3 regions of the Streptomyces sp. 1222.5 genome follow, and region 2 is predicted to be linked to each of the others. Evidence: riboswitches for the same ligand, from Rfam matches in the RefSeq annotation. Region 2 holds a riboswitch; each other region holds the start of a gene.
The links. Region 2 has a riboswitch for cyclic di-AMP ahead of BLW57_RS22565 (transglycosylase SLT domain-containing protein). Riboswitches for the same ligand answer to the same signal wherever they lie in the genome.
Positions count from the first base shown of each region.

Region 1: another riboswitch for cyclic di-AMP. It lies ahead of BLW57_RS16260 (C40 family peptidase); the one in region 2 lies ahead of BLW57_RS22565 (transglycosylase SLT domain-containing protein).
Region 3: another riboswitch for cyclic di-AMP. It lies ahead of BLW57_RS16650 (LysM peptidoglycan-binding domain-containing protein); the one in region 2 lies ahead of BLW57_RS22565 (transglycosylase SLT domain-containing protein).

Region 1 is NZ_FNSZ01000001.1:3,638,849-3,646,046, reverse strand. Features, by position in the region: gene BLW57_RS16275 (C40 family peptidase) at 1-67, opposite strand, end outside; gene BLW57_RS16270 (hypothetical protein) at 546-899, shown strand; gene BLW57_RS16265 (tellurite resistance/C4-dicarboxylate transporter family protein) at 935-1,900, opposite strand; gene BLW57_RS16260 (C40 family peptidase) at 2,002-3,147, opposite strand; cyclic di-AMP (ydaO/yuaA leader) riboswitch at 3,156-3,300, opposite strand; gene pcrA (DNA helicase PcrA) at 3,610-6,090, shown strand; gene BLW57_RS16250 (M23 family metallopeptidase) at 6,150-7,198, opposite strand, start outside.
Region 2 is NZ_FNSZ01000001.1:5,002,984-5,010,181, reverse strand. Features, by position in the region: gene BLW57_RS22575 (LolA family protein) at 1-1,052, opposite strand, end outside; gene BLW57_RS22570 (polyprenyl synthetase family protein) at 1,332-2,342, opposite strand; cyclic di-AMP (ydaO/yuaA leader) riboswitch at 3,072-3,254, shown strand; gene BLW57_RS22565 (transglycosylase SLT domain-containing protein) at 3,260-3,748, shown strand; gene BLW57_RS22560 (HAD family hydrolase) at 3,938-4,750, opposite strand; partial or broken gene BLW57_RS42455 (NAD(P)/FAD-dependent oxidoreductase) at 4,862-5,340, opposite strand; gene fahA (fumarylacetoacetase) at 5,608-6,825, shown strand; gene BLW57_RS22545 (M56 family metallopeptidase) at 7,063-7,198, shown strand, end outside.
Region 3 is NZ_FNSZ01000001.1:3,730,552-3,737,749, forward strand. Features, by position in the region: gene eno (phosphopyruvate hydratase) at 1-647, opposite strand, end outside; gene BLW57_RS16650 (LysM peptidoglycan-binding domain-containing protein) at 1,012-1,701, opposite strand; cyclic di-AMP (ydaO/yuaA leader) riboswitch at 1,706-1,878, opposite strand; gene BLW57_RS16655 (LysM peptidoglycan-binding domain-containing protein) at 2,077-3,129, opposite strand; gene BLW57_RS16660 (cytochrome P450 family protein) at 3,287-4,609, opposite strand; gene BLW57_RS16665 (nucleoside triphosphate pyrophosphohydrolase) at 4,701-5,735, opposite strand; gene BLW57_RS16670 (SurA N-terminal domain-containing protein) at 5,882-6,532, opposite strand; gene BLW57_RS16675 (glycoside hydrolase domain-containing protein) at 6,678-7,198, opposite strand, start outside.

The DNA of each region.
Region 1 (7,198 bases), 1.4 Mb from region 2:
GGGTGGCGGCCGTCCGGACCGTATGGCCGCTGAGCGGACTCTGCCGGGGCTTTCGGTGGGCTGCCACCTGGACCGTCACGACCTTTCCGTAGGACTCGTGCGACCGAGCGGTCGACGTGCCCGGCGGCGGCCCGTACAGGGGGAGCGCGCCACCGCCGGGCCTTTCTCGGCGGAGGTGGCCGACTGCCGCCCCTGGCCCGGGCGGCGGTGGGGAGCCGGTCACCTGGGGGAGGACGCTAAACCGGCCGGTGACGAGTCGGTAACGCGGTGTACGGAACTGGCTTCGACGGATCGCGAAATGACCGTAGGTGACCATGTTGACCTTCCGGAGTCGACGCCTTCACGCAGCGTGGTGACCGAAGCGCGGAAAGGGGGACGGGCGGGATGCGTGTGGTGCTATGGCGCGCATATATGCAAGATCGTCGGTGGTGGGTGACGAGAACCCGGACGTCCGCTCCGACCGCCCGCCGGGGCCCGGCCGGTGAGGGCGGTGCGAGGGGCCCGGTGCGAAGGGCCCGGCAGGGCCCTGGCTAGGCTCCGGCTCCATGGACGTACTCATCCATCTCTTCGTCGGCCTGCACATCATCGGCATCGCCGCACTGCTCGGCGGTTTCCTCACCCAGATGAAGGCGATGGGCCAGGGCACGGCCCGGTTCGTGCCCGGGATGCTGCACGGTGCTGCGACCATGCTGGTCACCGGCGTGGCCCTGGTCGGCCTCAACCAGGCCGACGGTCACCACGTGAACACCGTCAAGATCGGCGTGAAGCTGGCCCTGCTGATCGTGATCCTCGGGCTGGTCTACGTGAAGCGCGACGAGGAGCGGGTCGACAAGGGGCTGTTCGCCCTGGTCGGCGCGCTGACCACGGCGAACATCTTTATTGCCGTCCTGTGGACCTGAGCGGCCGCGGCTGACGGCCCGGCCGGACCCGACGGTCAGCCGGGCCCGCCGCCGGCGCGGGCCGTGCGCAGCGCACCCATGACCGTGGCCAGCCACGCCGCCACCCCGACCCACACCAGCACCTGCCCCGGCACCCTGAGCCACGGGGCGTCCATGGCGGTGGAGACGGACAGCGTCGCCGCAGCCGTCATCCCCATCGGGAAGACCGTCGCCCACCGCCGCAGGTCGTAGCCGAGCCGGGGCCGGACCGCCTCGGCCACCAGCAGCACGGCGTACGCGGCGAGATCCAGCACGAGCAGGGCCGCCGTCACGTCGCGCAGTACGCCGCGGTCGTCCAGGTTCCACAGGTACATGGGCCCGTCACCCGCCGCGATCAGCCTCGCGCCGGCCAGCGCCGAGATCGCGAGCGCCCCGCCCGCGATCCAGTGGTCCCCGGCGCCCTCCAGCACCTGCCGCAGGTCGAAGCGGACCAGGGCGAGGCCGTAGAGCACCAGCCCCAGCCAGAACAGCACCATCGCGGTGTGCGCCAGCCACGCCGTCTCGACGGCCGCGGCCAGCGTGGCGCCCAGCACGGCGAGGCCCTGTGTGGCCACACAGCCCAGGAAGACCGAACCCGGCATGCGCCGGGCCCAGTGCCGCATCACGAAGACGAGCAGCCCCGGCCAGAGCAGCGCCGAGAGCGCGAGCAGTGCCGCGGCCAGGGTCTCCCAGCCCAGCACCGAGAGCCGGGTGCCCAGTACGGTCGTCGCGGCGACCGCGGTCAGCGCGCCCGGAGTCGCCGCGGCGGCCAGCCACCGCGGCCGGTCGGTGCCCAGCCGCATGACGAAGTCGGCCGCCAGCGCCACCCAGGCGATCGCGGCCAGGACCAGCACCACCCGGGACAGCGTCTCGTCGCCGGACAGGTGCAGGCCCATCGACACGATGCCGGTCGCCATGACCGCGGCGCCGGCGGCGGGAGGCCACTCCGCCCACCACGCACGCACTTCCGAGATGCCGGGCATGCGCCGATGCTAGGCAGCCGCGACGGGCCGACCGGGCAGGCCACGCGCGCGTAGCGGGCAAAAACACCGGCACGCGCGCGTGGATGCGCGGGCGGAAGGGGTCAGGCCGGCCGGACGACGCCCTGGACGAGCGCCTCGCCGCCTCGGTGGACGGGCTCCTCGCGGATGTAGGCGCCCGGTTCCGGGGCGTGGATCATCGTTCCGTCGCCCGTGTACAGACCCACATGGCTGCTGTCCTCGTGGAAGAAGACCAGGTCACCGGGGCGAGCGTCGGCGAGGGCCACCGGAGTGCCCGCGACGGCCTGGTCGCGGGCGGCGCGCGGAAGGATGACACCGGCGGCCCGCCACGCTGCCTGGGTGAGGCCGGAGCAGTCGTAGGAACCGGGGCCGCTGGCACCGCTCACGTAGGGCCTGCCGAGCTGGGCGCGCGCGAAGGCGATCGCCTTCCCGGCCTTGGTGGCCTGCTGCGAGACCGTGGCTGCGGAAGGCGCGGGTGCGGCGGAGGACGTTGCGGCCGCGTACGTCTGCGGGCCGGTGCCCTCCCAGGCGGCCGGGGCGGGTACGGCGGGCAGCCCGTCCTCCCAGGTTGCCGGGGCGGATGCGGCGGGCAGCCCGTCCTCCCAGGCCGCCTGCGCGGGCACTACGGGCAGCGCGTCACCCCAGGGCGTGGGGTCGGGCTCGGCGGGGCGCGCGTGCTCCTGGGCGGGGAGCCGCGAGAGCAGGTCCCGCGCGGTGGCGAGCTTGCGCTGGACGGCGGCCTTCGCGGCCTTCACGTCGTAGGGCGCGGCGTCGGCGTCCGGCGTCCGCGGGCTCCTGCCGGTCCTGCCGCGTTCGGCCGTGTCCCGCACGCGCGAGGCCAGCCGGTTCATCACCCTGTTCTGGGCGAAGTGGTCCTGCGGGAACTCCTCGAGGAGAAAGGCGGCCGTGTCCGGGCCGGCGGCGGACGCCACCCGCCCCTCCGGCGCCTTGGCGCGCCGGGTCCCGCGGCGGGCGCTCTCCTGGCGCGGCTCCTCCTCGCGGGCTCGCTGCCTGGCCGCCGGTTCGTCCTCCGGAGACGAGTCGGCCCGGCGGTAGAGCTCGTCGATCTTCTTCTCGATCTCCTCCATGCTCGGCCTGCCGTCGTCGGCGGCGGCCTCGGCCGTCTGCGACAGGAGGGCCACGGAGGTGAAGGCGGCGGTGGCGAGAGCGGGGCCGCGCAGGCCCGGTCCACGGGTGCCGCCGGGGCGCGGCTTGCGGTGCGACGCCAAGGCTGGCGACTCCTTCCAAACGGCCGCCTACCGGGTTAGCTGTCGGGTTCGGGCGGGTGGTTCGGAAGGGTTGCCCTACGGCGTCGTCCCGGGTGGGAGTCGGCCGATTCACCCCGGGATCGGTGGGTCCCCGGCTCTGGGCGCCGTGCGAGGCGCGCCGGACTCGGCGGAGGCCGCACGGCCCGGCGACGTTCGCCGGAGTGGGGTCGTGCGGCCTGACGGCAACCTAGCCAACTCGTGTGTCTCCTGTGAAGGTTGGTGAGCGGTTTGTCCGATACATTTCTGTGACCTGAGGTCAGGTTTATACAGGGGTGACCAGGCGATTCCGCAGCGTGAGGAGTGTGGAGGGGGTCCGCCGGGAAGATCGATGCCGCCGTGGAAGTGCTCGGGAACGGCCGTCCGCGGGCCATGTTCCGGGGACCGGGACCGGTTGTCGGTGGGGCGCCCTAGACTCGTAGAGCGATGAGCAGCCTCTTTGACGACAGCTTCCTGGCGGACCTCCGGCCCCCTCGCGGGCACGACGAGGAACCCCCGCCGCCGCCCGAGCACGATCACGCCCCGGAGCCGATTCCGGACGATCTGTTCGGCGGGAAGTTCGACGTGCCGCCGGACCGGGACGCCCACTACCGCGACGGCGCCCCGCGCCCCGCGCTGGACCCGGCGGCCCTCCTGGAGGGGCTGAACGAGAACCAGCGCGCGGCCGTGACGCACGCCGGCTCCCCTCTGCTCATCGTCGCCGGTGCGGGCTCCGGCAAGACCCGCGTGCTCACCCACCGCATCGCGCACCTGCTCGCCGAGCGGCATGTGCACCCCGGCCAGATCCTCGCGATCACCTTCACCAACAAGGCCGCGGGCGAGATGAAGGAGCGCGTCGAGCAGCTCGTCGGCCCGCGCGCCCACGCGATGTGGGTCATGACCTTCCACAGCGCCTGCGTGCGCATCCTGCGCCGGGAGTCCAAGAAGCTCGGCTTCACCTCGTCGTTCTCGATCTACGACGCCGCCGACAGCAAGCGCCTGATGGCCCTGGTCTGCCGTGACCTGGACCTCGACCCCAAGCGCTTCCCGCCCAAGTCATTCAGCGCCAAGATCAGCAACCTGAAGAACGAGCTGATCGACGAGGAGGACTTCGCCGCCCAGGCCACCGACGGCTTCGAGAAGACCCTCGCGCAGGCCTACGCCCTGTACCAGTCGCGGCTGCGCGAGGCGAACGCCCTCGACTTCGATGACCTGATCATGACGACGGTCAACCTGCTGCGTGCCTTCCCGGACGTCGCCGAGCACTACCGCCGTCGCTTCCGGCACGTCATGGTCGACGAGTACCAGGACACCAACCACGCCCAGTACGCCCTGGTCCGCGAGCTCGTCGGCACCGCCGCGCACCCGGTGGACGTACCGCCGAGCGAGTCCGACCTGCCGCCGGCCGAGCTGTGCGTCGTGGGTGACGCGGACCAGTCCATCTACGCCTTCCGCGGTGCGACGATCCGCAACATCCTCCAGTTCGAGGAGGACTACCCCGACGCGACGACGATCCTGCTGGAGCAGAACTACCGCTCCACGCAGACCATCCTGTCCGCCGCCAACGCGGTCATCGAGCGCAACGAGTCCCGCCGCCCGAAGAACCTGTGGACCAACGCCGGCCAGGGCGCGCGGATCACCGGTTACGTCGCCGACACCGAGCACGACGAGGCGCAGTTCGTCGCCGACGAGATAGACCGCCTGGTCGACGCGGGCGAGGCGAAGGCGGGCGACGTCGCCGTCTTCTACCGCACCAACGCCCAGTCCCGTGTCTTCGAAGAGGTCTTCATCCGCGTCGGCCTGCCCTACAAGGTCGTCGGCGGTGTCCGCTTCTACGAGCGCAAGGAGGTCCGGGACGTCCTCGCCTACCTGCGTGTCCTCGCCAACCCCGAGGACACGGTGCCGCTGCGCCGCATCCTCAACGTGCCCAAGCGGGGCATCGGCGACCGCGCCGAGGCGATGATCGACGCCCTCGCCCAGCGCGAGAAGATCAGCTTCCCCCAGGCGCTCAAGCGCGTCGACGAGGCGTACGGCATGGCCGCGCGCTCCACCAACGCGGTCAAGCGGTTCAATACGCTGATGGAGGACCTGCGGACGATCGTGGAGTCCGGGGCGGGACCGGCGACGGTGCTGGAGGCCATACTCGAACGCACCGGCTATCTTGCCGAGTTGCAGGCCTCCACCGATCCTCAGGACGAGACGCGCATCGAGAACCTCCAGGAACTCGCCGCCGTGGCCCTGGAGTTCGAGCAGGAGCGCGCCGAGGGAGAGACCGGCACGCTCGCCGACTTCCTGGAGCAGGTCGCCCTGGTCGCCGACTCGGACCAGATCCCCGACGAGGAGGACGGCGACGGCGTCATCACGCTGATGACCCTGCACACCGCCAAGGGCCTGGAGTTCCCGGTCGTGTTCCTGACCGGCATGGAGGACGGCGTCTTCCCGCACATGCGCGCCCTCGGCCAGAACAAGGAGCTGGAGGAGGAGCGGCGCCTGGCGTACGTCGGCATCACCCGCGCGCGGGAGCGGCTGTACCTCACGCGTTCGGCGATGCGCAGCGCCTGGGGCCAGCCGTCGTACAACCCGCCCTCCCGCTTCCTGGAGGAGATCCCGCCGACCCACGTGGACTGGAAGCGGACGGGGGCCGCCGCGCCGGTGTCCTCCGGGCCGGCCTCCGGGATCGCGGCCTCCCTGTCCTCGTCCCGCTCACGCTCCTCGGCGTCCGGCGCGTCCGGGTTCGCCACGCGGCGCACCGCGGAGAAGCCGGTGGTCGCGCTGGCCGTCGGAGACCGTGTCACCCACGATCAGTTCGGTCTCGGCACGGTCGTCGCGGTCACGGGCACGGGTGGGAACGCGGAGGCGACGATCGACTTCGGCGACACCAAGCCGAAGCGGCTGCTGCTGCGGTACGCGCCGGTGGAGAAGCTGTAGAACGCGATGAGCCCCGCCTGCACGGGCGGGGCTCACTCGGCACGAGGAAACAAGCCGGCTCAGGTCGGGTCCAGCCCGTGGCTGCGCAGCCACGGCAGCGGGTCTATGGCCGCCCCGCCCGCCGGCCGTACCTCGAAGTGCAGGTGCGGGCCGGTGGAGTTGCCCGAGTTGCCGGAGTAGGCGATCGACTGGCCGGCCTTGACGACCGTGCCGGAGGCCACGCGGTAGCTGGAGAGGTGGCAGTACCAGGTCTCCGTGCCGTCCTTCGCGGTGAGGATCAGCATGTTGCCGTAGGCACTGTTCCACTTGGTGCTGACGGTTCCGTCGGTGGCGGCCATCACCGTGGTGCCGTAGGAGACGGGGAAGTCGATGCCGGTGTGCACCGACATCCAGTTCACGCCCGCCTGGCCGAAGTAGGCGCTGAGTCCGCGGTCCATGACGGGCAGCGCGAACTTGGGCCGCAGTCGTTCCTTGAGTGCGGCCTCCGCCGCGGCCTTCTTCTGTTGCAGTTCCTGCTGGGCCTTGAGGTCGATCCGCTCCTGGGTGCGGCTGGCCCGGTCGGCGAAGTCGTCGGCGCCCGCCGCGAGCGTCTTGAGCTGGGTGTCCAGCTTGTTGTTGGCGACCGACGGCTGCACCGCGTGCGCGTCCGAGGCGGAGGCGGAGGTGTCCTTGGAGTCGTCGGTCAGCGTGCCGACGGAGGCGGCGGCGATCCCGGCGACCCCCATCACGCAGGCGGAGGGCACGGCGACGGTCAACAGGGCGGAGCGCTTGGCGGGCGTACGGCGCCGGGACCGGCCCGCGCCGCGCGAGCTCGCACGGGCCGCCGGAACCGGGGTGATCTCCTCCTGCCCGTCCAACAGGCCGGGCACGGCGGGCAGTTCACCGGTGGCGGTCGCATCGCCCTCGCCGACCGGCCCCTCCTCGTACGCGCCGTCGCCGTAGACGGTGTCGTCGTACGTGGTGTGCTCGTACCCGCCGTCCTCGTACGCGGCGTCCTCGTGCGACGGCTGTTCGAAGGGGGCGGTCGCGTGCGCGTCGCCCGTCCGGTCGAACGCGGCGCCGACGTGCGCATCCGCGACCTGGTCGAACGTGGCCGTGGCCTGCTGGT
Region 2 (7,198 bases):
GAGCCCAGGAAGCCGCCCAGGTCACCGCCCTGGGAGCCGGTGGGCTGGCCGCCGCCGGCGCCGGTGTCGAAGGTGGCGACGGACGTCCAGCCCTTGCCGATGACGGTGGCTCCGTCCAGGCCCTTGCCGAAGTCGTCGCCGCCCTTGTGGGCGTGCTCCCGCCCCTTGGGGCCGTCCTCGTCCTCGGTGACCTTCGCACCCTTGGGCGGGGTGAAGTCGAAGGTCGAGGCCGCCGGCTCGGCGAAGGAGACCTGGGTGAAGCCCGTGTCGAGAACGGCGGCCCCGCCGCTCCTCGGCGTCAGCGTGAACTTCAGCGGCGTACCCGTCTTCGCGTCCACCGCGATGCTGATGGCGCCGACCGTGCTGCCGGACTGCTTGGGCTTGATCAGCAGCTTGTAGGCGTCGCGGCCGGCGACCCGCATGGTGCCGTCGACGGTGACGGACGTGGTGTCGTCCACCGACTTCAGCGCCTCGCCGGCGAAGTCCTCGGGCGTGGCGGGCGGCTTCGCCCGGTGGTCCTCGCCGGAGTCGGCCGCGGTGGAGTGGTAGACCTCGTTGCTCTTGCTGTCGTAGCCCCAGACGTCCTTGCCGTCGTGGATGAGGCTGTACTCGGCGCCCCGCTCCAGCAGGGAGAGCTTCTGCCGGTCCGGGCCGTCGGCCGCCACGCGCAGGGTGTGGCTGCCGCTGACCAGCTCGGTGAGCTTGGACTGCGGGTCGGCGGAGGAGCCGTCGCCGGAGCCCGGGGCCGCCCCCGAGGCGAGGCTGTTCTCCAGGCCGCCGAGGTCCGGCAGGCCCAGATCGGTGTTGATCTTCACTGTGCCGGACAGCTGCTGCGTGTCCGACTTGGCGATCTTCTCGATGAGCTGCTGTGCGCTGATCCTGGGCAGGTCGGGGTCACCGGAGTCGGCGAGCGCCGGGACCAGCCCGATCGTGGCCGCCGCCACCCCCACCACCGCGACCGGTACGGCGTACCGGGCGGCCTTGCGGCGGCCGGAACGCGCGTCCTCGTCCCGCGCCGCGTCCGCTGCGTCGTCGGATTCGTACGGTGCCATGTGTGCGTTACCTCCGTCGTCGGCGGCGGCTGTCCTCACGCTGGTCCACCTGAGCCGCCATTCTCACCCGAATCGGTGAGGAGTGGTGATTTCCGTGGTGTCCATCTGACCAAATCGGCCGTGAGGAAGCGTCAGACCGCGGCAGCAACTCGGTGTACGCCTGCGGTATGACACGCGGGGGCGGCGTCTCCCCCTCCCCGTAGGGGTCGGCACCGCTCTCCCAGGGGAGAGACCGTGCGGGGGCGCCGTTCCGCGGGCGCCGTTCTGTGGCCGGCCGGACTAGCCGGCGCGGTGCACCACCGCATCGCACAGCTCGATCAGCGCCGCCTTGGCGTCGCACTCCCGCAGCGGCGCCAGCGCGGCCCGGGCCTCCTTCGCGTAGCGGATCGTGTCCTGGCGGGCCTGCTCCAGCGCGGGGTGGGCGCGCAGCGCCGCCAGCGCCTCGGCGTGCCGGGCGTCGTCGCTGAGATCGGAGTCCAGCAGCTCGCACAGCGCGATGTCCTCGGCCAGCCCGAGCCGGGCGGCCCGCTCGCGCAGCCGGAGCACGGGCAGCGTGGCGATGCCCTCGCGCAGGTCGGTGCCCGGGGTCTTGCCGGACTCGTGGGAGTCGGAGGCGATGTCCAGGACGTCGTCCGCGAGCTGGAAGGCGACCCCGAGCCGCTCGCCGTACTGGGTGAGCACGTCGACGACCGTCTCGTCGGCGCCGGACATCATCGCGCCGAACCGGCAGGAGACCGCGACCAGCGAGCCCGTCTTGCCGCCGAGTACGTCCAGGTAGTGATCGACCGGGTCGCGGCCGTCCGTGGGACCGGCGGTCTCCAGGATCTGGCCCGTGACCAGCCGCTCGAACGCGAGGGCCTGCACCCGGACCGCCTCGGGACCGAGGTCGGCGAGGATCTGGGAGGCCCGGGCGAACAGGAAGTCGCCGGTCAGGACCGCGACGGAGTTGCCCCAGCGGGTGTTGGCGCTGTCCACACCGCGGCGCACGGCCGCCTCGTCCATCACGTCGTCGTGGTACAGCGTGGCGAGGTGGGTCAGCTCCACGACCACTGCCGAGGGCACGATGCCCGGCGCGTAGGGGTCGCCGAACTGGGACGCGAGCATCACGAGCAGCGGACGGAACCGCTTCCCACCGGCCCGTACGAGGTGCTGCGCGGCCTCCGTGATGAACGGGACCTCGCTCTTGGTGGCCTCGAGCAAGCCTTCCTCGACAGCCGTCAATCCGGCCTGGACATCGGCTTCCAGAGCCTGGTCCCGCACGCTCAGCCCGAACGGCCCGACGACGGTCACGAGGGGTCTCCTGTCTGCTGGTGTCTGCTGGCGCTTACACGGTTTGTCGATAGGTCGCTGCCATCACTCAAGTCAGCGTATCCGGTCCTCTTTCGATCACCGATAGCGCCCACCGGTCCAGCCTGGGCGGTATCGGATCATGACCGGTATGGGTTTGATCGGTTGGTAAGAATGGACATTTATCGACTTAACAGGAATCCGCACACTTTGTCGCGAAACGCGGCGTGAGCGGAGTAATGCCGACGCCACCCGGTGGACACCTCGGGAGCACGCCGGGAGCGGCGACCCACTCGGGCACAACGGATACAACGGGCACATCGGGCGCGCAACAGCACCCGACACCCACCCGGACACCCCCTTCCCTCGTCGCCGCACTTCACCTCTTCGCGCGCCGCGGCCACCACCACAACGACCGGCGCCTCGTCGCGGGTTCCGCCGCAATGCCACCTCGGCCGCAAATCACCTGAATCCCTCATGTCTGATTTGCATTATTTTGCTATTTCGTGAGTTGGCTCACTCGGGCGGGAGAACCACCCCCACTCACCGGCATCCCCTTCTCCCCTTGCCCTACTGGCGAGTTGAGAGTTGGCAACCGCAAAGGATCAAGCGCCTCAAAAGCCACAGACCAAGGTCAAATAGGGTGTTGTGTGAATCCAGTACTTGTTCCCGACATGTGCTCTCGCATACGTTCCGGGCCGTCGGGCGGACGCCTAATCCTGCCGCCGCCCGCGTAACCCATCGACGAACTCATTTCGTACGGCAGGAGCGGGGGACCCAGGTAAGCCATCGCCGTACCGGTCGGCACACGTCGCACCGGAACGGCTAGGGGTGAAGCCGCGCCTCCCCAGGGCACGGCCGGGCACCTCCCCGCCCGAACCCGACAGCTCACCTCGCAGGCGACGGAGAGGAACTTCCCCATGCCTGCTGCCGCTCAGCCCCGCCGCACCCGGAACAACCGCCTCGTCCGCACCATCGCCGCCCTCGGCACCGGCGCCGCTGTCCTCGCCCTGCCGCTCGTCGGCGCCGCGAGCGCCTCCGCGGCCCCCACCACCGCCCCGACGGCCTCCACCACCCCCGCCGGGTACCCGAACAACCTCGACGGCTGGATCCGCGAATCCCTCGCGATCATGGCCGAGAAGAAGATCCCGGGCACGTACCACGGCATCTACCGCAACATCATGCGGGAGTCCTCCGGCAACCCCAACGCCATCAACCTCTGGGACTCGAACGCCGTCAAGGGCACCCCGTCCAAGGGTCTGCTCCAGGTCATCGACCCGACCTTCGCCGCCTACCACGTGGTCGGCACCTCCTTCGACCCCTACGACCCGGTCGCGAACATCACCGCCGCCTGCAACTACGCGGCCGCGCGGTACGGCTCGATCGACAACGTCTTCGGCGCGTACTGACGGACGGGTCCGGCCCGTACCGGCGGACGCACCGAGCACGTTCCGGCGGACGTGCCCGGCGCGCACCGGCGGCGGACCGGAACCCGCCCGGCATCCCGCACCCGACGCCCGGCGGACCGGAGCGCACCGGCACCTGACGGACCGGCGCGCACCGGCCTCCGGACGAACGGAGCAGTGCCGAAGAGCCGGTCACCCGGCCGGGAAGAGTCCTTCGAGGACGACGGCCACGCCGTCGTCCTCGTTCGACTCGGTGACCTCGTCGGCCACCGCCTTGAGTTCGGGGTGCGCGTTGGCCATGGCCACGCCCCGCGCGGCCCAGTCGAACATCGGGATGTCATTGGGCATGTCCCCGAAGGCCAGCGCGCGTTCCGGGCCCACTCCGAGCCGCTCGGCGGCCAGCGCGAGCCCGGTCGCCTTGGTCACCCCGCGCGGCTGGAGCTCCACGGTGCCCGGCCCGGACATGGTGACGGTCGCCAGCGAACCCACCGCCGCACGCGCGACCGCCGCCAACTCGTCGTCGCACAGGGTGGCGTGGCGCAGCAGGACCTTGCTGATGGGCTCGCACCACAGGTCGTCGCGCCGGCCCACCCGGAGCGCGGGAAGCGTGGGGTGCGGCATCAGATAGCCGGGCTCGATGAGGGTGAGCCCGTCCACCCCGTCCTGGTCTACGGCCGCGAACACCTGGCCCACCTCCGCCTCGATCTTGCCGAGCGCGGTCTCCGCCAGCTCCCGGTCCAGCCGGACCGACCACAGCAGGCGGTCCGCCGCGGCGTCGTAGACCTGAGCACCCTGTCCGCACACCGCGAGCCCCGTGCAGCCGAGGTTCGCCAGCAGCGGCCGTACCCGCGGAGCCGGCCGGCCCGTCACCACCAGATGCCGGGCGCCCGCCCCCGCCACCCGCGCGAGCGCGGCGAGCGACCGGTCGGAGACGGTGTCGTCGCCACGCAGCAACGTCCCGTCCAGGTCGGTGGCGATCAGTGCATATGCCGGGGTGGGTGCCATGATCAGAGAATACGGACACCGCGCCCCGCCGACTCACCGCTCTCTCCACGTACTTACGTGCTGCTCGGCCCCAAGTGGCGTACTCCGGAACCTCGATGGCCCAGCCGCACCTCAGCCGTGCCGCGCGGCCAGGTGCTTCGCCAGACGGGGGGAGGCGAACTCCGTACCGCACACGAAGCGCATCACCGGCCCGTACGAGGACGCCGCCGGAAGCCCCGTGAAGTACAGGCAGGGCACCGGTGACACAGCCGGGGCCGAGCCGGGGCGTGCCGCGGCTCACCGCGAGCCGGGTGCGCAGCCCGTGGCCGAGGAAGACCGTCGCCGCGATGTCGACGCGGTAGCGGGTGGCGGCGACGACACGGTCGGCGGTGGGCCGCTCTGCCCGACCGCCGAGGGTGCGGACGGGCAGGACCGGGTTGCCGCCGGGACCTCGGCACCCACCAGCCGCTCGATCTCCTGGACCCGCACCCCGCTGTCGAAGGCTCGCGCAGCCACCAGGCGCCGAGCGGGCCGAGCACCCGGCGGACCAGGTGGTGGCGGGCGGGCTCGGGCAGGTAGCGGTAGGGGTGCGGGTAGTTGCTGAGCGCCCATGGTGCGAGCGGCGATCCGACCGAGCAGCGGCGTCGGTGCCGCCGACTCGCCGCGCGCCGTCCGCAGTGCTGCGGGCTGCACTGCCCGAGGGCTGCGGGAGCTGCAACGCCGGAGTTGCCGGAGGCGCGGCCCAAGAGCTGCGGGTGGCACAGCCCAAGAGCTGCGAGAGGCACTGCCCAAGACACGCATCTCGGCCGTAACGTGTGGCGCGACCACATGGAACGTATCGCCATGCATGGCTCGGATGAGAGTGAGGCAGTACCCCCATGCCCCCCTTCGACGTCCCCGAGGGCGACCCCTTCGGCCCGCACAACCTTCCCTACGGCGTGTTCTCGCCCTCCGGCAGCACGGAACGCAGGGTCGGCGTCCGGCTCGGGGACCACGTGCTCGACGCGGGCGCCGCGGCCGCCGCGCTCGGCTCGCCGCACCACCCGCTGCTGGCTCAGCCCACCCTCGACGCGCTGCTCGCCGCCGGGCGCGCGGCCTGGTCCGACGTGCGGCGCGCCCTGACGGAGTGGGTGACGTCGTCCGCGCATCGGCCGACGATCGAACCGCTGTTCCACCCCCTGTCGTCGGTGACCCTCCATCTGCCCTTCGAGGTGGCCGACTACGTCGACTTCTACGCCTCGGAGAACCACGCCCGGAACGTCGGCCACATCTTCCGGCCGGACGCCGAGGACTCCCTCACCCCCAACTGGAAACACCTGCCGATCGGTTACCACGGCCGCTCCGGCACGGTCGTCGTCTCGGGCACCGACGTCATCCGGCCGTCCGGCCAGCGCAAGGGCCCCGGTGACCCCGCTCCCGTCTTCGGCCCGTCGATCCGGCTGGACATCGAGGCGGAGGTCGGCTTCGTCGTGGGCGCGCCCTCCGAACTGGGCCGGCCGGTCGCGCTCGGCGACTTCCGCGAGCACGTCTTCGGGCTGTGCCTGCTGAACGACTGGTCCGCGCGCGACATCCAGGCCTGGGAGTACGTCCCCCTCGGCCCGTTCCTCGGCAAGTCCTTCGCCACCTCGGTGTCGGCGTGGATCACGCCGCTGGAAGCACTGGAGCACGCGCGCGTGGCGCCCCCGGAGCGCACGCACCCGCTGCTGCCCTACCTGGACGACTCGGCCCCGGGGATCGAGCCCGGCGGTTACGACCTGCGGATCTCCGTCGCCATCAACGGCCATGTGGTGTCGGAACCCCCCTTCTCGACCATGTACTGGACCGCCGCGCAGCAGCTCGCCCACATGACGGTGAACGGCGCCTCGCTGCGCACCGGCGACCTGTACGGCTCCGGCACGGTCAGCGGACCCGAGGAGGCCCAGCGGGGTTCGCTGCTGGAGCTGACCTGGAACGGCCGAGACCCGCTGGAGCTCCCGGACGGCAAGAGAGCCTTCCTGGAGGACGGCGACGTGGTGACGATGTCGGCGTGGGCCCCGGGCCCCGACGGTCGGCGCGTCGCACTGGGCGAGGTCAGCGGGCGCGTCGTCTCGGGCTGAGCGACTGCCTGAACCCGTGCTCGGCCTGTCGGAGCACGCGGGAAGTCGCAGGCCCGGGCGCGGGCGCCCGGGCCTGCGGAGGAAGAGGTGCGGCAGGCTGTCCGAGGGCCTGACTCCTGCCGCCCTTCTTCGTCATACTGACGGGGACACGCACCACATGCGGCGAGCCGCCGCGCGCCGCTCCCTTGGCACCACCGAGACCCGCACCCCTCTCCGACCAGGAACCGGAGCCCCGGCATGACCGTCTGCCTGCTCCTGCTGAGCGTCGTCGCTCTGACGGCCGCCGTGCCCATCCCGCGCGCGTTGACGCGGGCCGCCTGGACCGAGCGGGATCCCGTGGTCGCGCTGTGGGTGTGGCAGTGTCTCGTCGCCA
Region 3 (7,198 bases), 1.3 Mb from region 2:
GACTCCAGGTTCGGGGCGAAGCCGCCCTCGTCGCCGAGGCCGGTGGACAGGCCCTTGGTCTTCAGCACCTTCTTGAGGGTGTGGTAGACCTCGGCGCCCCAGCGCAGCGCCTCGGAGAAGGACTCCGCGCCGATCGGGGCGATCATGAACTCCTGGATGTCCACGTTGGAGTCGGCGTGCGAGCCGCCGTTCAGGATGTTCATCATCGGCACCGGCAGCAGGTGCGCGTTCGGGCCGCCCAAGTAGCGGAAGAGGGGGAGGTCCGAGGCCTCGGAGGCGGCGTGCGCGACGGCCAGGGAGACGCCGAGGATGGCGTTGGCGCCGAGCGAGCCCTTGTTGTCGGTGGCGTCCAGGTCGAACATGGCCTGGTCGATCAGGCGCTGCTCGGTGGCGTCGTAGCCGACGAGCTCCGGGCCGATCTGCTCGATGACGGCGAGGACGGCCTTCTCGACACCCTTGCCCTGGTAGCGGTTCGGGTCACCGTCGCGCAGCTCGATGGCCTCGAAGGCACCCGTGGAGGCGCCGGACGGGACGGCGGCACGACCCGTGCTGCCGTCGTCGAGGCCGACCTCGACCTCGACCGTGGGGTTGCCTCGGGAGTCCAGGATTTCCCGGGCTACGACGACGTCGATGGACGGCACGAGCATCTCCTTCTTGGATGTGACGCTGGAAGTGCGGGGCTGGGTGCCTCACGGCTCCGGGCCTTGCGCCTAGAGCCTATCCGCCCACGGGCCGTCGGCCACCGACCGACCGTCCCGTGGACAGGGCGGGACACGCAGACGGTACCCATTGTTCACCGTCGGAACAAAGGGGGGCGCGATGAAGAACAGGGAAAGGGCCGGAAGCGGACCGGGAGACGAAAAACCCCGCCCCGGCGCGTACGGGGGAAAGACGCGCCGGGGCGGGGAGCCCGTGGGGACGGGGGTGACCCTCACGGGGTCTTCGGGGTGGGCACCTCCAGGGTGCGCACCGGGGATGTGAGGGCGCTGTGGTCCGGCCGGGAGCCGGGTGTCACTTCAGGTGCAGCTGCTGACCGGGGAAGATCATGTCGGCGTCCTGGACGATGTCCTTGTTCAGCTCGAAGAGCTTCTTCCAGCCGCCCTGGACGTGGTGCTTCGTGGCGATGGTGCTGAGGGTGTCGCCCTTGACCACCTTGTACTCGCCGTCGCCCTTCTTGACCTTCTTGCCGGTCGGGGTGGTGACGGTCTTGCTCGCGGCCGGACGCTCGGCGGACCGGGAGGCGGCCTGCGTGTCGGTGGAGCGGGTGGTGGTCGTCGTCTTCGACGAGGAGCCGCCCGTCGAGGTGGAGCCGGTCGAGCCGTTGTAGGGGGTGCTCGACAGGCCCGTGCCGCAGACCGGCCAGGCGCCCTTGCCCTGGGCGGCGAGAACCTTCTCGGCGACGGCTATCTGCTGCGCCTTGCCGGCCTGGTTGGCCTGCGGGGCGTAGGCGGTGCCGCCGTACGCGGCCCAGGTGGAGGCGGAGAACTGCAGACCGCCGTAGTAGCCGTTTCCGGTGTTGATGGACCAGTTGCCGCCGGACTCGCACTGGGCGACCGCGTCCCACTGGGAGGCGGTGGCGGCGGAGGCGTTGCCGGCCGCCATCAGCGGAGCGGCGACGGCGGCACCGGTGACACCGGCGAGCGCGACGGCGCGGACGGCCTTGGACGGACGACGGTGCTTGCCCTTGCTGGAAAACAGCATGGATCGATCCCCTCACCGACGCCTGCGAGGTGAGCTGTCGGGTTCGGGCCGGTTGAGTTGCCCGGCCGCACTCCCGCTTGCGCGGAGTGCGGCTTCACCCCAAGCCGGTGCCGGCTCAACTGCCGGCAACGGCACTTACCTTGGGTCCCCCGCTCCTGCCTACGGCGCATGACGCGACGACTGTTCCCGGGCAACCGCTGGCAGGATTCGGCGTTGCGACTGCCGGGGCTCGTGGTGACGAGCGGCCTTGACCGTAGACACGCGATCCGCGGAATTTCAAAGACGATCAGGGCTTCTGAGACTCATCCCACACTTTCACCAAACCGGACATTAGCGCCGCAAGTGGGGCGTCAACTCCCGCTATCCGGCGTCCGTTTAGGTACCGATTTCCAGGGTCTGACCGGCAGTGATGCGGTTCGGGTCGGACCCGATCTCCTTCTTGTTGCCGGCGTAGAGGGCGCGCCACCCGCCCTCGACCGCAAGGGACTCGGCGATGGAGGCGAGCGAGTCGCCCTGACGGACGGTGTAGTCGTCCGCCTCACGGGAGGCGTGACGGCCGGTCGAGGTGGAGTCCTGACCGTTTGTCACGTTTTCGTCCGCGCTCTCGCCGCGGTGACGTCCGCCACTGCTGAGCGCGCCGGTGTCGACCAGGCTCCAGGATCCGGCGTTCTGCTGGGAATTGTCCGAGTTGCCGGCATCCGGAACGGCCGTGGGCGAGCCGCCGTCCCCCTGCGGGCTTCCGGCGTCACCGGCCTCGGGGGAGGCGGACTTGTCCGACTTGGGAGTGTTGGTACCGGTCGAATCGTCCTCGGTGCCGTGCCCCTTGCCGCCCTTGTCCGGGTGGGAGGTGGGCTTCCCGTGCGCGTCACCGGAGGAGTCCGAGTCGGCCTTGGAGCCGGAGGAGCCGGTGGAGTCGGAGGCGGAGGAATCGCCGGACGACGACGAATCCGGCAGACCGGACGACGGGGAGGTGTCACCCGATCCAGACGAGTCGTCCGAACCCTGTGCGTTCCCGGACTCGTCGACGCCCGTGTCGACGTCCAGGGAGCCGGAGTTCTGGGTCAGCCCGGAGAGCAGGGCGCAGGTGGCCCAGGGGGTGGTGCCCCGGTCGGCGAGGATCTTCTCGGCGACGGAGATCTGCTGCGAGCGGCTGGCCTCGTCGGCGCTGTAGGCGTACTGCCCGCCGCCGTACTTGTCCCAGTCCTCCTGCGATATCTGGAGTCCGCCGTAGTAGCCGTTGCCGGTGTCGGCGCTCCACGAGCCGCCGCTCTCGCACTCGGCCACCTTGTCCCACGTGGTGCCGTCGGCCGCGTTGGCGCTCGCCGCGCCGAGCAGCGGGATGGCGATGGCGGAGCCGGTCACTCCGGCCGCGACGAGGAGAGCTGGAGCCTGACGGGGGCGACGATGGCGGCCGTTCCCGGAGAGCATGCGGAAGCCTTTCGTGCGACAGCAGGACCGACGCGGCGGATGGTGCTCGTCGCCACGCTGAGGGAGGAACGTATCGGCAGACGATCACTTGTCACAAGTTCATGCCGCGCAGATCACGTGAAGATCACAGAGTTGAACGCCTGTGGTGTTGACGGTTCTACGAACTCTGGGCCGGCTCCTCGCCGGTTCCCCCGGTGGCCGGGGCGGCCGGAGTGAACTCCACGGGCAGGGTGCGCAGGCCGCGCATGATGAGTCCGCCGCGCCAGCGCAGTTCGGCCGGGTCGGCGGCGAGCCGCAGGTCGGGCAGGCGGGTGAGGAGGGTGGCGAGCGCGGTCTGGCCCTCCAGGCGGGCGAGCGGCGCGCCGAGGCAGTAGTGGATGCCGTGGCCGTAGCCGAGGTGCTGGTTGTCGCGGCGGGCGAGGTCCAGCACGTCCGGGTCGGCGAAACGCGCGGGGTCCCGGTCGGCCGCCGCCAGCACGACCAGCACCGGGTCGCCCGGCGCGATGTCCCGCCCGCCGACGGTGAGCGGCTCGGTGGCGAACCGCCAGGTGGCCAGCTCCACCGGCCCGTCGAAGCGCAGCAGTTCCTCCACCCCGGTCTCCAGGAGGTCCCGCTCCCCCCTCGCCAGGGACTCCTGCAGCCGCCGGCGCTGTGCGGGATGGGTGAGCAGGGCGTAGGTGCCGTTGCCGATGAGGTTGACGGTGGTCTCGAAGCCGGCGAACAGGAGGATGAAGGCCATGGCGGCGGCCTCGTTCTCGGTGAGGTGCTCACCGTGGTCGGAGGCGCGGATGAGACCCGAGATGAGGTCCTCGCCGGGCCCCGGCTCGGCGGGCAGGGCCGCACGCTTCTTGTGGATCAGCTCGGCCAGGTAGCCGCGCATCTTCTTCACCGACCGCGCGACCCCGCCCCGCGGTCCACCGCCGTGCCGGATCATCATCCCGGCCCAGTCCCGGAAGTCGTCCTGGTCCTCGCGCGGGACGCCGAGGAGGTCGCAGATGGCGTAGATGGGCAGCGGGAAGGCGAACTCGTGGATGAGGTCGGCGGAGCCACGCTCGGCGAACCGGTCGATGAGGTGGTCGGTGAGCTCCTGCACGCGGTGCGCGAACTCGGCGACCCGGCGCGGGGTGAACGCCTTGCTCACGAGCCGGCGCAGCCGGGTGTGGTCGGGCGGGTCGATGTTCAGCAGGTGCGTCATCAGCTCGGCCTTGCGCTCACCGGGGATGCCGGTCTTCCCCTTGGCGTGCGCGGGCTCGTCGTGATGCGCCGGGTTCTTGCTCAGCCGCTGGTCGGCCAGGGCCTGCTTGGCGTCGGCGTAACGGGTGACCAGCCAGGCCTCGACACCGCTGGGCAACCGGGTGCGGTGCACCGGCGCGTGCTCGCGCAGCCAGGCGTAGGCGGGGTACGGGTCGGTGGCGAACTCCCAGGTGAAGAGCTCGGGCGCGGAACCGGGGGCGGTCGAGGGGCGGGGCTGGTCGGTCACCCCTCGACGGTATCCGGACGGGCCCGCCGTCCCGCCCGCGGTGTCGTGCCCCGCGCCGCCGGGTTCCGTACCCTCGGGCCGCCCGGGCCCGCTACCCCTCCTGCGGCGCCGGGCCGTCCGCCCGGCCCGTGCCCTCCGCCGCGCGTATCGCGTCCCGGTAGACCCGTGCCGCCGCGCGCAGCGCCGCTTCCGGGTCGACGCCGGACGCCTCGGCGCGGACCGCCAGCGCGAGCAGCTCGTAGCCGACGCCCTCCCCCTGCGGCAGCGGGACGTCCAGGTCCGCCGTGCGTGCGCGGGAGGCGAGCTTGGCGGCGAGGGCGAGGCCGGGCTGGCCGAGGGGGACGCCCTCGGTGACCGAGGTGCGCTGTTTCTCCTCGGCCTTGGTCCGCAGCCAGTGCTCCTTGACGTCCTCCGGCGTCTCGGCCCTCTCCTCGCCGAAGACATGCGGGTGACGGTGGATGAGCTTGGCGACGATGCCGGCGGCCACGTCGTCGACGGAGAAGGGCGCCTCCGGGTCCTCCTCGGCTATGCGGGAGTGGAAGACCACCTGGAGCAGCACGTCGCCCAGTTCCTCGCGCAGCTCCTCGCGGTCGCCGGCCTCGATCGCCTCGACCAGTTCGTACGCCTCCTCGATGCCGTACTTGGCCAGGCCCAGGTGGGTCTGCCGGGAGGACCAGGGGCACTCGACACGGATGCGGTCCATGACCTGCACCAGGTCCAGGAGGCGGGCGCCGGGCAGGTCGTAGGAGGCGGGGAGCAGCTCCAGCTCCGGCATGGAGACGCGCCCGGAACCGGCCAGCCGGGCCAGACCGTCGGTGAGCGCGGGCTCGCCCTCGCCGGTGGCCACGACGACCACCGTCCGCCCGCCGGCGCAGGCGTCGACCAGCTCCTCGGCGGTGGGTGACGCCTCCTGCACCGCCGTCCCGGCCTCCCGCAGATACGGCAGCTGCGGGTGCGCGCCGTCCGCGCACAGCACGAGGTCGGCGGTGCGCAGGGCCTGCCAGGCGGGCCAGGACAGCAGTCCGGGGGCGACGCGGTGGCTCGTGGTGAGCAGGACGATGCGGCCGCGGGCGGGCTCGTGGCCCGTGGGGCCGGGGGCGGAGGGTTCGGGGCGGGATGCGTTCACGATCCGAACGTAACCCACCGCGGCCCGGGACGGATTCCGTTGTCCACAGGGCCGAGGGGATCATGTGATCGTACGACCGACAGCCCGTCGTCGTACCGTGCCGTCGTACCGCGCCACCGTGCCGTTCCGGCGGGGCGACGGGCGCGTCAGGCGGTCAGCGGCTGTCCACCCGCCGTGGAGACCTCCCGCACCCACGGCGTCTTGGCGTCCACGCGGCTGCTCTTCTGCACGTCCCAGGAGCCGTAGCGCGGGTTGAGGTCCACGTGCAGTTCCGCGGACGCCTTGGACAGGGCCTTCCAGAAGGCCGGCTGGGTGGTGTCGGTGCCGAGCCGGGACGCGAGCTTCTGCGCCTCCAGCTGGAGACGCAGGTTGTCGTCGAGGCGCGCGGGGGCGATGCCGTACTTCTGCAGCCACGCCGACTCCAGCCCCTTGGCGCCGCCCGCCTGCTGCTCCAGGCCGGCGCGCATCCGCTGGATCTCCTTGCGGGTGACCGAGACGCCCTCGTCCCGCGCGGCGCGGTGCAGCACCCGGTCGAGCACCATGTTGTGCAGGGTGTCCCGGGTGAGGCTGCTCGTGGAGGCGACCACCTGCTCGTACTGGGCGTCGTCCGGAACCGCGGCGCGCTGCGCGCTGCGGACCTCGTTGACCCGGTTCTCCAGCTGGGAGACGGTGATCCGCTGCCCTCCGACGACGGCCGCCGCGCCCGGGTGCGCGTCGTTGCCGCACGCGGTGAGCAGGGGGGCCGCGGCGGCGATCGCGGCGGTGAGGACGAGCGCGGTGCGACGGCGGCGGTGCAAGGGAGACCTCCTGAGGAGATTGTGCGACGGTGCACAAGGTCTTGCGGTGATCGATGGTAGGCAGTGGGCGGGCTGTGGCCAACCCATTCGACCAACGATTCGCGTGCGCTTCGGGCACCGCCGCGCCCCGCGGAAGACGTCCCGGTCAGCCGGTGACAGCCACCGGGGCGTCCCAGGCGTCACGGTCGACGGTGAGCGTGACCCCGCCGTGCGACTCCTTGCTGTTGACCATGTACTGGTGACCGCGGCTGTGACCGGTGAACTGGGCGGCGCCCCACGGCCAGTCGGTGGTCGTCGTGTTCTTCTTGTCCCACAGCGCGTACCAGAGGTTGCCCGGCAGGTCCGTCCTGTCCTTGGCGGTGGCGATCGCCTTGGCGCTGGAACTGCTGAAGCCGTAGTAGCCGAACCGGTACGTCTTGGCGCGCAGGCCCTTGCCGAAGGCGCGCACGTACGTCAGCACGGCGTCGTTGCACGACGTGTTCGCGATGTCGTACGCCTCCATGTCGAGGTAGATCGCGCTGCCCGCCTTCATGCCGAGCGCGGAGGCCTTGGCCACGGCGTCGGCGGCGTCCTTCGCGCCCAGGGAGGCCGCGGTGGAGGCGGTCAGCTTCTCCGGGTTGGCGCCGGACTGGCACGGCGGCTGGGCGCCGACGTAGAGGGGGATGA